Regions from separate parts of the Pseudomonas sp. LBUM1662 genome, predicted to be linked through region 2. Evidence: riboswitches for the same ligand, from Rfam matches in the RefSeq annotation. Region 2 holds a riboswitch; the other holds the start of a gene.
What was found. Region 2 has a riboswitch for cobalamin ahead of ACA049_RS13580 (CbtB domain-containing protein). Riboswitches for the same ligand answer to the same signal wherever they lie in the genome.
Positions count from the first base shown of each region.

Region 1: it holds a riboswitch for cobalamin, as region 2 does, so the genes downstream of both, cobO (cob(I)yrinic acid a,c-diamide adenosyltransferase) here and ACA049_RS13580 (CbtB domain-containing protein) in region 2, are expected to answer to the same signal.

Region 1 is NZ_CP166793.1:1,949,054-1,955,037, forward strand. Features, by position in the region: gene ACA049_RS08750 (C40 family peptidase) at 1-293, shown strand, start outside; gene ACA049_RS08755 (O-methyltransferase) at 316-969, shown strand; gene ACA049_RS08760 (PQQ-dependent sugar dehydrogenase) at 1,072-2,385, opposite strand; gene ACA049_RS08765 (hypothetical protein) at 2,453-3,037, opposite strand; cobalamin riboswitch at 3,193-3,425, shown strand; gene cobO (cob(I)yrinic acid a,c-diamide adenosyltransferase) at 3,507-4,118, shown strand; gene ACA049_RS08775 (cobyrinic acid a,c-diamide synthase CobB) at 4,129-5,511, shown strand; gene bluB (5,6-dimethylbenzimidazole synthase) at 5,508-5,984, shown strand, end outside.
Region 2 is NZ_CP166793.1:2,996,941-3,002,924, reverse strand. Features, by position in the region: gene cobN (cobaltochelatase subunit CobN) at 1-2,064, opposite strand, end outside; gene cobW (cobalamin biosynthesis protein CobW) at 2,068-3,129, opposite strand; cobalamin riboswitch at 3,230-3,442, opposite strand; cobalamin riboswitch at 3,620-3,847, shown strand; gene ACA049_RS13580 (CbtB domain-containing protein) at 3,967-4,158, shown strand; gene ACA049_RS13575 (CbtA family protein) at 4,170-4,874, shown strand; gene ACA049_RS13570 (cobalamin biosynthesis protein) at 4,871-5,284, shown strand; gene cobM (precorrin-4 C(11)-methyltransferase) at 5,382-5,984, shown strand, end outside.

The DNA of each region.
Region 1 (5,984 bases), 1.0 Mb from region 2:
ACCGTGATGTCACCGGTATTTCCCTGCCGCGCACCACCCGCGAAATGATCAGCATGCAGGCGGCCAGCGTCGGCAAGGAAGGGCTGCAAACCGGTGACTTGATCTTCTTCGCCACCAATGGCGGCTCCCAGGTCAGTCATGCGGGGATTTACGTCGGCGAAGGTCGCTTCGTCCATGCACCGGCCACTGGCGGCACGGTGAAGCTCGACAGCCTGTCCAAGGCTTACTGGCAGAAGGCATATCTGAGCGCCAAGCGCGTTCTGCAGCCTGAGCACCTGGCGCGTAACCCGTAGCGTTCTGTCCGAAGAGGTTGTCATGACCGCTCGCACGCTCAATCTTGACGATTCCCTGTACCAATACCTGCTCGACGTTTCCCTGAGGGAAACGCCGCTGCTCAGGCGTTTGCGCGACGAAACCCAGGCGTTGCCGATGGCTCGCTGGCAGGTGGCGCCGGAGCAGGGGCAGTTCCTCGCGCTTCTGGTCAAACTCATTGGCGCGAAGCGCTTGCTGGAAGTCGGCACGTTCACCGGTTACAGCGCCTTGTGCATGGCCGCTGCGTTGCCGCAGGACGGTTCGTTGATCTGCTGTGATATCCCCGGCGACTACAACGCAATCGCACGCCGCTACTGGCAGGAAGCGGGGCTCACCGAGCGAATTGACCTGCGCCTGGCGCCTGCGCTGGAAACGCTCGCCACACTGGATCAGCCAGGGCAGTTCGACCTGATCTTCATTGATGCCGACAAGTCCAACTACCCAGGCTATCTGGAGCATGCGCTGCGTTTGCTGCGCATCGGCGGGCTGGCGGTGTTCGACAACACGCTGTGGAGCGGGCGGGTGCTTGAGGAGAATCCCGAGAGTGCAGACACCCGGGCCATCCAGGCGCTCAATCGCGCCTTGAAGGATGACTCGCGGGTCGATCTGTCGTTGTTGCCGTTGGGGGATGGACTCACGCTTTGTCGTAAACGCTGATCCCTGTAGGAGCGAGGCTTGCCCGCGAAGGCTATAGATCGGGCAACATCAATGTTGGATGTGCCGACGCCTTCGCGGGCAAGCCTCGCTCCTACAGGACGGCTATTTAGCGGCCGAAACCCGCCACACCTTGTTCCCCACATCATCGGCCACCAGCAAATCTCCCTGCTGATCAATCACCACGCCTACAGGCCGGCCCATGGCTTTCTCATCCGCGTTGAGGAAACCGGTCAGCACATCCACCGGTTGCCCGGTCGGCTTGCCTCCCGCGAACGGGACGAAAATCACTTTATAGCCACTGTGCGGTTTGCGGTTCCATGAGCCGTGTTGGCCAATGAACGCGCCTTCCTTGAACTGCGCTGGAAGCGTGTTGCCCTCGGCAAACGACAGGCCCAGCGAGGCGGTATGCGGGCCCACCGCGTAGTCCGGGGCAATGGCCTTGGCCACCAGGTCCGGGTTTTGCGGCTCGACGCGAATGTCGACGTGCTGGCCGTAATAGCTGAAGGGCCAGCCGTAGAACCCGCCGTCCTTCACCGAAGTGATGTAGTCCGGGACCAGATCGCTGCCGATTTCGTCCCGCTCGTTGACCGCCGTCCACAGCGCACCGGTTTGAGGTTCCCAGGCCAGGCCGTTTGGATTGCGAATCCCCGAAGCGAAGATCCGGTGATTGCCGGTGGCGCGATCCACTTCCCAGATCGCCGCGCGACCTTCTTCCTGGTCCAGGCCGTTTTCGCCGACGTTGCTGTTGGAGCCGACCGTGACGTACAGCTTGCTCCCGTCCTTGCTGGCGATGACGTTTTTGGTCCAGTGGTGATTCAGCGTGCCGCCCGGCAGATCGACGACCTTGATCGGCTGTGACTTGATCGCCGTGTCGCCATTTTCATAGTGAAAGCGCAGCAAGCGGTCGGTGTCGGCGACGTACAGGTCATTGCCGACCAGGGTCATGCCGAAGGGCGAGTTGAGGTTTTCCAGGAACACCGTGCGGGTTTCGGCAATGCCGTCGTGGTCCTTGTCTCGCAGCAGTGTGATGCGGTTCGGGCTAGGGACGCCGGCGCCGGCACGGCCCATGACTTTGCCCATGACCCAGCCGCGAATGCCTTTGCCGTCATCGGGTTTCGGTGGCGCGTTGGTTTCGGCCACCAGCACGTCGCCGTTGGGCAGCACATAAAGCCAGCGCGGGTGATCGAGCCCCTCGGCAAATGCCGCCACCTGAGTGCCTGCCGCAGCAGTGGGTTTTGCGCCCTGCGGCCAGCCGATCGCCGGGGCGATATTCACCGTCGGGATCAGAGTCTTGTTCGGTTCGGGCAGCTTGGGTGACGGGCCGGTGCCGTCGGAGACTTGCAAGCTGGAGGTTTCACCACAAGCGGCGAGCCCTCCGGCGAGCGCGATGACGAGAACGAGCTGGGGCTTGCGCATGCTGGTCTTCCCTATGAGTGCATTGACTTAATCATAGAGAAGATTAGACGCGCGATGGTTCAACCGGTCAGCCGCGGGCTTCCTTGAATAGCACGGCGATACCGGGGTGATAGTTGCCGGCTTCGTTGCGCAACTTGCGATAGGCGTACGGGAAATACCAGGCCACGGCGCAGCTGTGCTCCTTTTGCAGGTCGTCGACCATGTCCTGGAGTTCTTCCGGCGTCGCGCTCTGCTGGGCCTTTTGTGGCGCAACGAACAGGCAGCCGAGTTTCAGGTCGCTGGTGTAGCTGATGCGTTTGGCGTCGCTGGTGATGTCTTGCAGTGCCTGGCTCAGATTCAGGCTGTTGACCTTCGGCCAGCGTTGCGTGGCCTGGAGGTAGGCGCGTTCTTCGGCGGTGGCGATAAACAGATCGGCGCGGCTGTTGCGTTCGCCTTCTTCGTTCTGTTTACGGGTCGGCGTTTGTTGCAACGTAACCATTTCCGCCATCCAGGCCGCGGCGGAGAGCAAGCCAAGGTTGGCTTTTTCGTCGTACCAATAAGGCGTGTCGTTATCGCCGCGCACAGCGTTGTAGCGGTCGATACAGTCAAACCAGCGTTCCAGCACCGGTCGCAGGAATTCCAGCCTCGGATTGCTGATGATCATGCCTTGCATGTTGCTCACCCTTGTAATTGTGATGTTGGGTTGTGGCGCTTTGATATCACTGCTGACAGTGTGGTGCAAGTTGGGAGGGTCAGTAAATTGACCGGCGGCAGTATATCGCCCGCCCGGGCTTTGTCTTCAATTGACGCTCCACCCCCAACCCTCTAACCTTCGCGCTTGTTTCAGGTGCTCTGTGGCGAAGCCGACAGAGTGAAACAGGGAAGCCGGTGAGTGACTATCTTCACGCGACGAAACGTCACGATCCCGGCGCTGCCCCCGCAACGGTAAATGAGTGAAGACTGCGCCTTGAGCCACTGTGTCGACTGTCGACATGGGAAGGCGCGCAGTCCGGCGAATGCCGCTCATGAGCCCGGAGACCGGCCTGATTCATCCAACGGCATCACGGTGGGCGATGCCAGGCTTCTTGCCGTCTATTCTTGTGCCTGCCCGCCGTTATCCAGCCTCAACGGAGAGCTCCCCCATGACTGATTCCCCTGAACGTGACGAACGCCATCTGGCGCGCATGCAGCGCAAAAAAGCCGTGATCGACGAACGCATCGCCAACTCGCCGAACGAGTGCGGCCTGCTGCTGGTGCTGACCGGCAACGGCAAAGGCAAAAGCAGCTCGGCCTTCGGCATGCTCGCCCGGTCCATGGGCCACGGCATGCAGTGCGGCGTGGTGCAGTTCATCAAGGGCCGTAACAGCACGGGCGAAGAGCTGTTCTTCCGCCGCTTCCCGGAGCAGGTGCGTTTTCATGTGATGGGCGAGGGCTTCACCTGGGAAACCCAGGACCGCCAGCGTGACATCGCCGCCGCCGAAGCCGCCTGGGCGGTGTCCCGCGAATTGCTGCGCGATCCGTCGATTGGTCTGGTGGTGCTGGATGAGTTGAACATTGCGCTCAAGCACGGTTACCTCGACCTCGATCAAGTGCTGACTGACCTGCAGGCGCGTCCGCCGATGCAGCACGTTGTGGTCACCGGTCGTGGCGCCAAGCCAGAGATGATTGAACTGGCCGACACCGTTACCGAGATGGGCGTGATCAAGCACGCGTTCCAGGCCGGGATCAAAGCGCAAAAAGGCGTCGAGCTGTGAATACTATTTTATGAAAAACATACGTCATTGCCCGGCAGTACTGATCGCCGCGCCGGCCTCCGGTCAGGGCAAGACCACCGTTACCGCCGCGCTGGCCCGATTGCATCGCAATCAGGGGCGCAAGGTTCGCGTGTTCAAATGCGGCCCGGACTTTCTCGACCCGATGATTCTCGAGCGCGCCAGCGGTGCGCCGGTGTATCAACTGGACATGTGGATGGTCGGCGAGCAGGAAAGTCGTCGCCTGTTGTGGGAAGCGGCCGGTGAGGCCGACCTGATCCTCATCGAAGGCGTCATGGGCCTGTTCGACGGCACGCCGTCCAGCGCCGACCTGGCGCGGCACTTCGGTGTGCCGGTGCTCGGTGTGATCGACGGCACGGCGATGGCGCAGACTTTTGGTGCCTTGGCGCTGGGGCTGGCGAAGTATCAGCCGGACTTGCCGTTTGCCGGTGTGCTGGCCAATCGCGTGGGCACCTTGCGTCATGCGCAATTGCTCGAAGGCAGCCTGACGGAAGGCTTGCGCTGGTACGGCGCCTTGTCGCGGGAAACCGGGATCGAATTGCCGAGCCGGCACCTTGGCCTGGTCCAGGCCAGTGAGTTGAACGATCTCGATCTGCGCCTCGATGCAGCGGCCGAATCGCTGGCCAGCAGTTGCGACGTAGCACTGCCGCCGCCCGTGGAATTCGCGGCCCCTGAAATGATCGTCGCCGAGCCTCTGCTGGCCGGTGTGCGGATCGCCGTCGCCCGTGATGAAGCGTTCGCTTTCACCTACGGCGCGAGCCTGGATTTGCTGCGGGCCATGGGCGCCGAATTGCTGTTTTTCTCGCCGATCCGCGATGCGGATTTGCCAGACGCGGACAGCCTTTATCTACCGGGCGGTTATCCGGAACTGCACCATGTGGCGCTGTCACAGAACACCTTGATGCTGAATGCGATCCGCGCCCATCATGCCGCCGGCAAACCGTTGCTGGCCGAGTGCGGCGGGATGTTGTACCTGCTCGATTCGTTGACCGATGTCGAAGGTACCCGGGCCGAACTGGTCGGCTTGCTGGCCGGTGACGCGGTGATGCAGAAGCGTCTGGCGGCGCTTGCGTTGCAAGCGGTTGAGTTGCCGGAAGGTTCGCTGCGCGGGCACACCTATCACCATTCGCTGACCAGCACCGAGCTTGAGCCGATTGCTCGTGGCCTGAGTCCGAATGGCGGGCGTGGGGCGGAGGCGGTTTATCGTGAGGGGCGGATGACGGCCTCTTATGTGCATTTTTATTTTCCGTCCAATCCTTCGGCGGTTGCCGCACTGTTTGCGCCCAACTGTGAGGACGCCTTCGCGAGCAAGCCCGCTCCCACAATGGATCACCTAACCCCTGTGGGAGCGGGCTTGCTCGCGAAGAGGCCATGACCGACAACGCATTCTCCGAAGCCGAACGCGAAGCGGTCTACCGGGCAATAGCTGAACGCCGCGACATGCGCCACTTCAGCGGCGGCACCGTCGAGCCCGAGTTGTTACGGCGCCTGCTCGAAGCCGCCCACCAGGCCCCCAGCGTCGGCCTGATGCAACCCTGGCGCTTTATCCGCATCAGCGACCGGGCCCTGCGCGGAAAGATCCGGCAACTGGTGGAAGAAGAACGCATCCGCACCGCCGAAGCCCTCGGCGAGCGCACCGACGAATTCATGAAGCTCAAGGTCGAAGGCATCAACGACTGTGCCGAAGTATTGGTCGCTGCGCTGATGGACGATCGCGAGCGCCACATCTTCGGTCGTCGCACCTTGCCGGAAATGGACATGGCTTCGTTGTCCTGTGCGATCCAGAACCTGTGGCTGGCCTCCCGCGCCGAAGGTCTGGGCATGGGTTGGGTGTCGCTGTTCGAGCCG
Region 2 (5,984 bases):
CAAGTCGCACAGATACGTGTCCAGCCGCGGCAACCAGATCGCCGCGTCGGCGTCACTGTTGAGTTTTTCGTCCAGTTGCAGTTCACGGTCGATGTGCGTGTCGCGCACCAGTTGCAGGATGTCGCGCTGCAATTCCCGGGCGCGGCGCGGGTCGAGCAGCTGCGCTTCGTAATATTCATCGGCCAGCAACTCAAGGTTACGCAACGGGCCGTAGGTTTCGGCGCGGGTCAGCGGCGGCATCAGGTGGTCGATGATCACCGCCTGGGTGCGACGCTTGGCCTGGGCGCCCTCGCCCGGGTCGTTGACGATAAACGGATAGATGTTCGGCAGCGGCCCGAGCAACGCGTCCGGCCAGCAGTTTTCCGACAGCCCGACACCTTTGCCCGGCAACCATTCAAGATTGCCGTGCTTGCCGACGTGGATCACGCCGTGGGCGCCGTAGGTGTTGCGCAGCCAGAAATAGAACGCCAGATAGCCGTGGGGCGGCACCAGGTCCGGGTCGTGATACACCGCGCTCGGATCCACCTGATAACCCCGCGCCGGTTGAATGCCGACGAAGGTCAGGCCAAAGCGCAGCCCGGCGATCATCATGCGCCCGTCACGGCACATCGGATCGCTGTCAGGCGTACCCCAGCGCTCCAGCACGGCTTGCTGATTGGCCTCGGGCAAGGCATTGAACATCGCCCGATAGTCGTCCATCGCCAGGCTTTGCTGACAGGGGCGCTGGTCGATTGTGTCGAGGTCGTTGCTGACGCCGCCGAGCAATTGTTGAATCAAGGCAGTGCCGCTGTCCGGCAATTCGGCAGGCAGCGGATAACCTTCTTTATGAAGCGCACGCAGGATGTTCAGCGCGGCGGCCGGGGTGTCGAGGCCCACGCCATTGCCGATGCGCCCGTCGCGGGTCGGGTAGTTGGCGAGGATCAGCGCGATGCGCTTTTCGCTGTTTGGCACGCGCGCCAGATCGATCCAGCGCCGCGCCAGTTCGGCGACGAAATCCATGCGCTCCGGCTGAGCCCGATAACACACCACGTCCGACTGACTGCGCTCGCTGCGCCATGCCAGGTCCTTGAAACTGATCGGCCGACTGATGATCCGCCCGTCCAGCTCCGGCAGCGCGATGTGCATGGCCAGATCACGCGGGCCGAGGCCTTGTTCGCTGGCGAGCCAACCGGGCTCGTTGTCTTGGGCACAAATCGCTTGGATCACCGGAATATTGCGGCGAAACGGCCGCAAATGTGGCGCTTCAGGGCTGGACTGGGCGAAACCGGTGGTGTTGAGAATCACCCCTGCCTCGACTTCGTCCAGCAAATCCTCGACCACCGTCAGGCAGCCGGGCTCTTTCAAACTGGCCAGCGCAATCGGCAACGGATTCAAACCCGCCGCCTGCAAACGCTGGCAGAAAACATCGATGAATGCAGTGTTCGCCGCCTGCAAATGCGAGCGGTAAAACAGCACCGCCGCCACCGGTTGACCGGCCTGCCAGTCGGCTTGCCAATCGCTCAGTTCAGCGGGGCTTTTTTGCGGGTGATAAATCGCTGTGCGCGGCAGGGTTTGCGGCTCGGACCACACATAATCGCGATCCAGCCAGCGATTGGCCAGACAGCGGAAAAAATCCAGGGCATTGGCCATGCCGCCCTGACGCAGAAACTGCCAGAGCCGGTCGCGATCGTCGGCAGCCACGGTACTCAGGTCGCTGAGTTCCGGGTCCGGACGATCATCGCCCGGCACCAGAATCAGCTGCACACCGCGCTGGGAAAGCTCCACCAGACGTTCGACCCCGTAACGCCAATAGGCGATGCCGCCGTGCAGCGAGATCAGGATCACCTTGGCGTGGCGCAGCACTTCGTCGACATACAGGTCGACCGAGGCGTGATTCTGCACCTGCATCGGGTTGGCCAGACGTACGCTGGGGTAATCCTCGGGCAACTGCTGCGCCGCTTCGGCGAGCAGCGCCAGGCTGGAGTCGCCGCTGCACAGGATCACCAGCTCGGCGGGGGTTTGTCCAAGGTCGGCGATGTTGTCATCCGACACGAAACCGCCGGGCTGGGTCCTGAGCAGGTGCATGGCTTAAACGCTGAGCGCGGCGCGCAGTTGCGCTTCAAGCAGCGTGGCGTCCAGTTCCTGGCCGATCAGCACCAGGCGCGTGGTGCGCGCTTCATCGGCGCCCCACTGACGGTCGAAATGCTTGTCGAAACGCGTGCCGACGCCCTGGATCAACAGGCGCATCGGTTTGTTCGGGATCGCGGCGAAACCTTTGACCCGCAGGATGCCGTGCTGGACCACCAGTTGGGTCAGCGCGTCCAGCAACAGGCTTTCGTCCGCTTGCGGCAGCTCGATGGAAATGGAATCGAAGGCGTCGTGGTCGTGATCGTCTTCACCTTCATGGTGGTGATCGTGATGGCTGTGACGGCTGTCGATGTGCTCTTCGGAACCGGCACCGAGACCGATCAGCACGTCCAGTGGCACGCGGCCGCTGCTGGCTTCGATGACTTTGACGGCGGGCGGCAGCTCTTCGGCGACTTCCAGGCGCACACGGGCGAGGTCTTCAGGGCTGATCAGGTCGGCCTTGTTGAGGATCACCAGGTCAGCACTGGCCAGTTGGTCGGCGAACAGCTCGTGCAGCGGCGATTCGTGATCCAGATTCGGGTCGAGTTTGCGCTGGGCGTCGACCTGGTCCGGGAACGCGGCGAAGGTGCCGGCGGCGACGGCCGGGCTGTCGACCACGGTAATGACCGCGTCAACGGTGCAGGCGCTGCGGATTTCCGGCCACTGGAAGGCTTGAACCAGCGGTTTTGGCAGGGCCAGGCCGGAGGTTTCGATCAAGATGTGGTCGAGGTCGCCGCGACGGGCGACGAGTTCGCGCATCACCGGGAAGAATTCTTCCTGAACGGTGCAGCACAGGCAGCCGTTGGCCAGTTCGTAGACGCGGCCGTTGGCTTCTTCTTCGGTGCAGCCGATGGAGCATTGCTTGAGGATTTCGCCGTCAATGCCCAGCTCGCCGAACTCATTGACGATCACCGCGATGCGGCGACCCTGGGCGTTGTCGAGCATGTGCCGCAGCAAGGTGGTTTTGCCCGAGCCGAGGAAGCCGGTAACGATGGTGACGGGGAGTTTGGCCAGTGTTTTCATCGGATGCCCTTTGGCAAGGTGGCGGGCATACGGGACGACAATCGCAGCGACGGATGCGCGCGCGGAAGAGTTCGCCACCGGATCACCCCGCCCGGTTGTAGTGAGAATCTGTGTCGAGGCAGGTCTCCTGGCTGACGGTGTGCCGGGCGGTTGCCTGGCATTCGCTGCGCCTTCCCGCGAACCCGCTGGACAGGGCTTGCAGTGGCGTGGCAACGAACATCACCGTTCACAGTTGCGGGGGCAGCCGCGGCATCGACCGCGTTCCCTTCTTAGCTTCGGCAAATGCCGAAGAACCTCGAAAGCGCAAGGCTACGCATCGTGTGGGGGCGGGTCAATGTCTTGTGGTGCCGTCACCGGCCCCTTCGCGGGCAAGCCTCGCTCCTACAGGACGGCGGTGCTTTTGTAGGAGCGAGGCTTGCCCGCGAAGAGTTCGCCTCGGTCTCGAGTTGAGAACCCATACCAATTGACGCCCATCCCCCGCCCATGCTCTCCTACACGCCTTGTTACGGGTGCCCTTCACAGGGTGAAACGGGAAACCGGTGAATCATGTGCTTTACTCAAAGCCATGTCAGTCCGGTGCTGCCCCCGCAACGGTAAGCGAGCGAAGCGTCAGATCCACTGTGCCAGCAGTTCGGCATGGGAAGGTGATGCTTGCAGGTTCAGGCGCAAGCCTTGGCCCCTCGTGAGCCCGGAGACCGGCCCGCAACACAAAGTGACCACTACGATCACTGAATAACAAACCCGCGGTGGGCGGGCGCTGTTGAACCTCTGCGTGCCCGACTCGCAGGGGTCTTCCATGCGCTCTATTCACCCGCTGACAGACCAGAGGGAAGCGCCATGTCGATTATCAGCAGCACCGGCCACAGCACCGCCAGCACCACCACAACCCTGACTCAACGCCTGACCGCCGCCGTGTGTGCGTCGATCCTCGGTGCGTGCCTTGTGTACTTCGCCGGTTTCTCGCACATCGAAGCGGTGCACAACGCCGCGCACGATACCCGTCACAGCTCCGCCTTCCCGTGCCATTGAGACCTGTCGACATGATCAAGCGTATTGCGCAAACCGCAGGTTTCACCGGGCTGCTGGCCGCCCTGTTGCTGACCCTGCTGCAAAGTTTCTGGGTGTCGCCGCTGATTCTGCAGGCCGAGACCTACGAAAAATCCGAGCCGGCCGCTGTTGAAGTTCACGAACACGCCGCCGGTGTCGCCGCTCACACTCACGACGCCGAAGCCTGGGAGCCGGAAGACGGCTGGCAGCGCGTGCTGTCGACCACGGGCGGCAATTTGGTGGTGGCCGTCGGTTTCGCCCTGATGCTGGCTGGTCTCTACACCTTGCGTGCTCCGACCAAAACCTCTCAGGGCCTGCTCTGGGGTCTGGCCGGTTACGCGACCTTCGTGTTGGCGCCGACCCTCGGCCTGCCGCCTGAACTGCCAGGCACTGCCGCGGCTGATCTGGCCCAACGGCAACTCTGGTGGATCGGTACGGCTGCTTCCACCGCTGTCGGCATCGCGCTGATCGTATTCAGCCGTCACTGGCTGATGAAAATCCTCGGCGTGGCGATTCTCGCCGTTCCGCATGTGATCGGCGCGCCGCAGCCGGAAGTGCACTCGATGCTGGCTCCGGAAGCCCTGGAAGCGCAGTTCAAAATCGCTTCGCAGCTGACCAACGTCGCGTTCTGGCTGGCCCTGGGCCTGATCAGCGCCTGGTTGTTCCGCCGCAAAAGCGATGGCCAATACCACGCATGATTGATAACAGCACTGTGCCGACTTTAGTCGTCGGCCTGGGCTGCCAGCGCGGCTGCCCCGCCAGCACGCTGCGGGCGTTACTCGATCAGGCATTGCAGGCGCATAAAATCGGACTTCATCAGATCAAGGCCTTGGCCAGTATCGACCTGAAGCGTGATGAACCTGGCCTGGTCGAGCTCGCCGAACAACTCGCGTTGCCGCTGATGTATTTCAGCAGCGAGCAATTGAAAGGCTACAAACCGCAACTCAGCCATCATTCGGACATCGCGTTCGAACGCACCGGTTGCTATGGCGTGGCGGAAAGCGCCGCTCTGGCCCTGGCCGAACACTTGGCCAAGGCACCGGCGAAACTGCTGATTTCGCGACAAAAATATGCCCAGGCCACCCTCGCATTGGCCTGCGTTGCGTAAGATCCCCGATAATCCCCGCCTTCGATCATGAGCAATCTTCATCTGAAGCCTTGCCCACGCCCTTTTTCAACAGACTCTTTATTCAAAGGAACGGACGATGACCGTCTACTTCATTGGCGCAGGTCCCGGCGACCCGGAACTGATCACCGTCAAAGGCCAACGGCTGATTCGCAGCTGCCCGGTGATTATCTATGCCGGCTCTTTGGTCCCCGCCGCCGTGCTGGAAGGCCATTGCGCCGAACAGGTGGTCAATAGCGCCGAATTGCACTTGGAGCAGATCATCGAACTGATCAAGACCGCCCATGCCAAAGGCCAGGACGTGGCGCGCGTGCATTCGGGTGATCCGAGTCTTTACGGGGCGATTGGCGAGCAGATTCGCTACCTGCGCGAACTCGGGATTGCGTTTGAAATCATTCCAGGTGTTACGGCGACGGCGGCATGCGCGGCGCTTCTCGGCGCCGAACTGACGCTGCCCGACGTTTCACAGAGCGTGATTCTGACCCGTTATGCCGACAAAACCGTGATGCCTGCCGGTGAAGAGCTGGGCAGCCTGGCGCAGCATGGGGCGACCATGGCGATTCATTTGGGCGTGCAGCATCTGGAAAAGATCATCGCCGAACTGCTGCCGCATTACGGCGCGGACTGCCCGATCGCGGTAATTCACCGGGCGACGTGGCCGGATCAGGATTGGGTGGTGGGG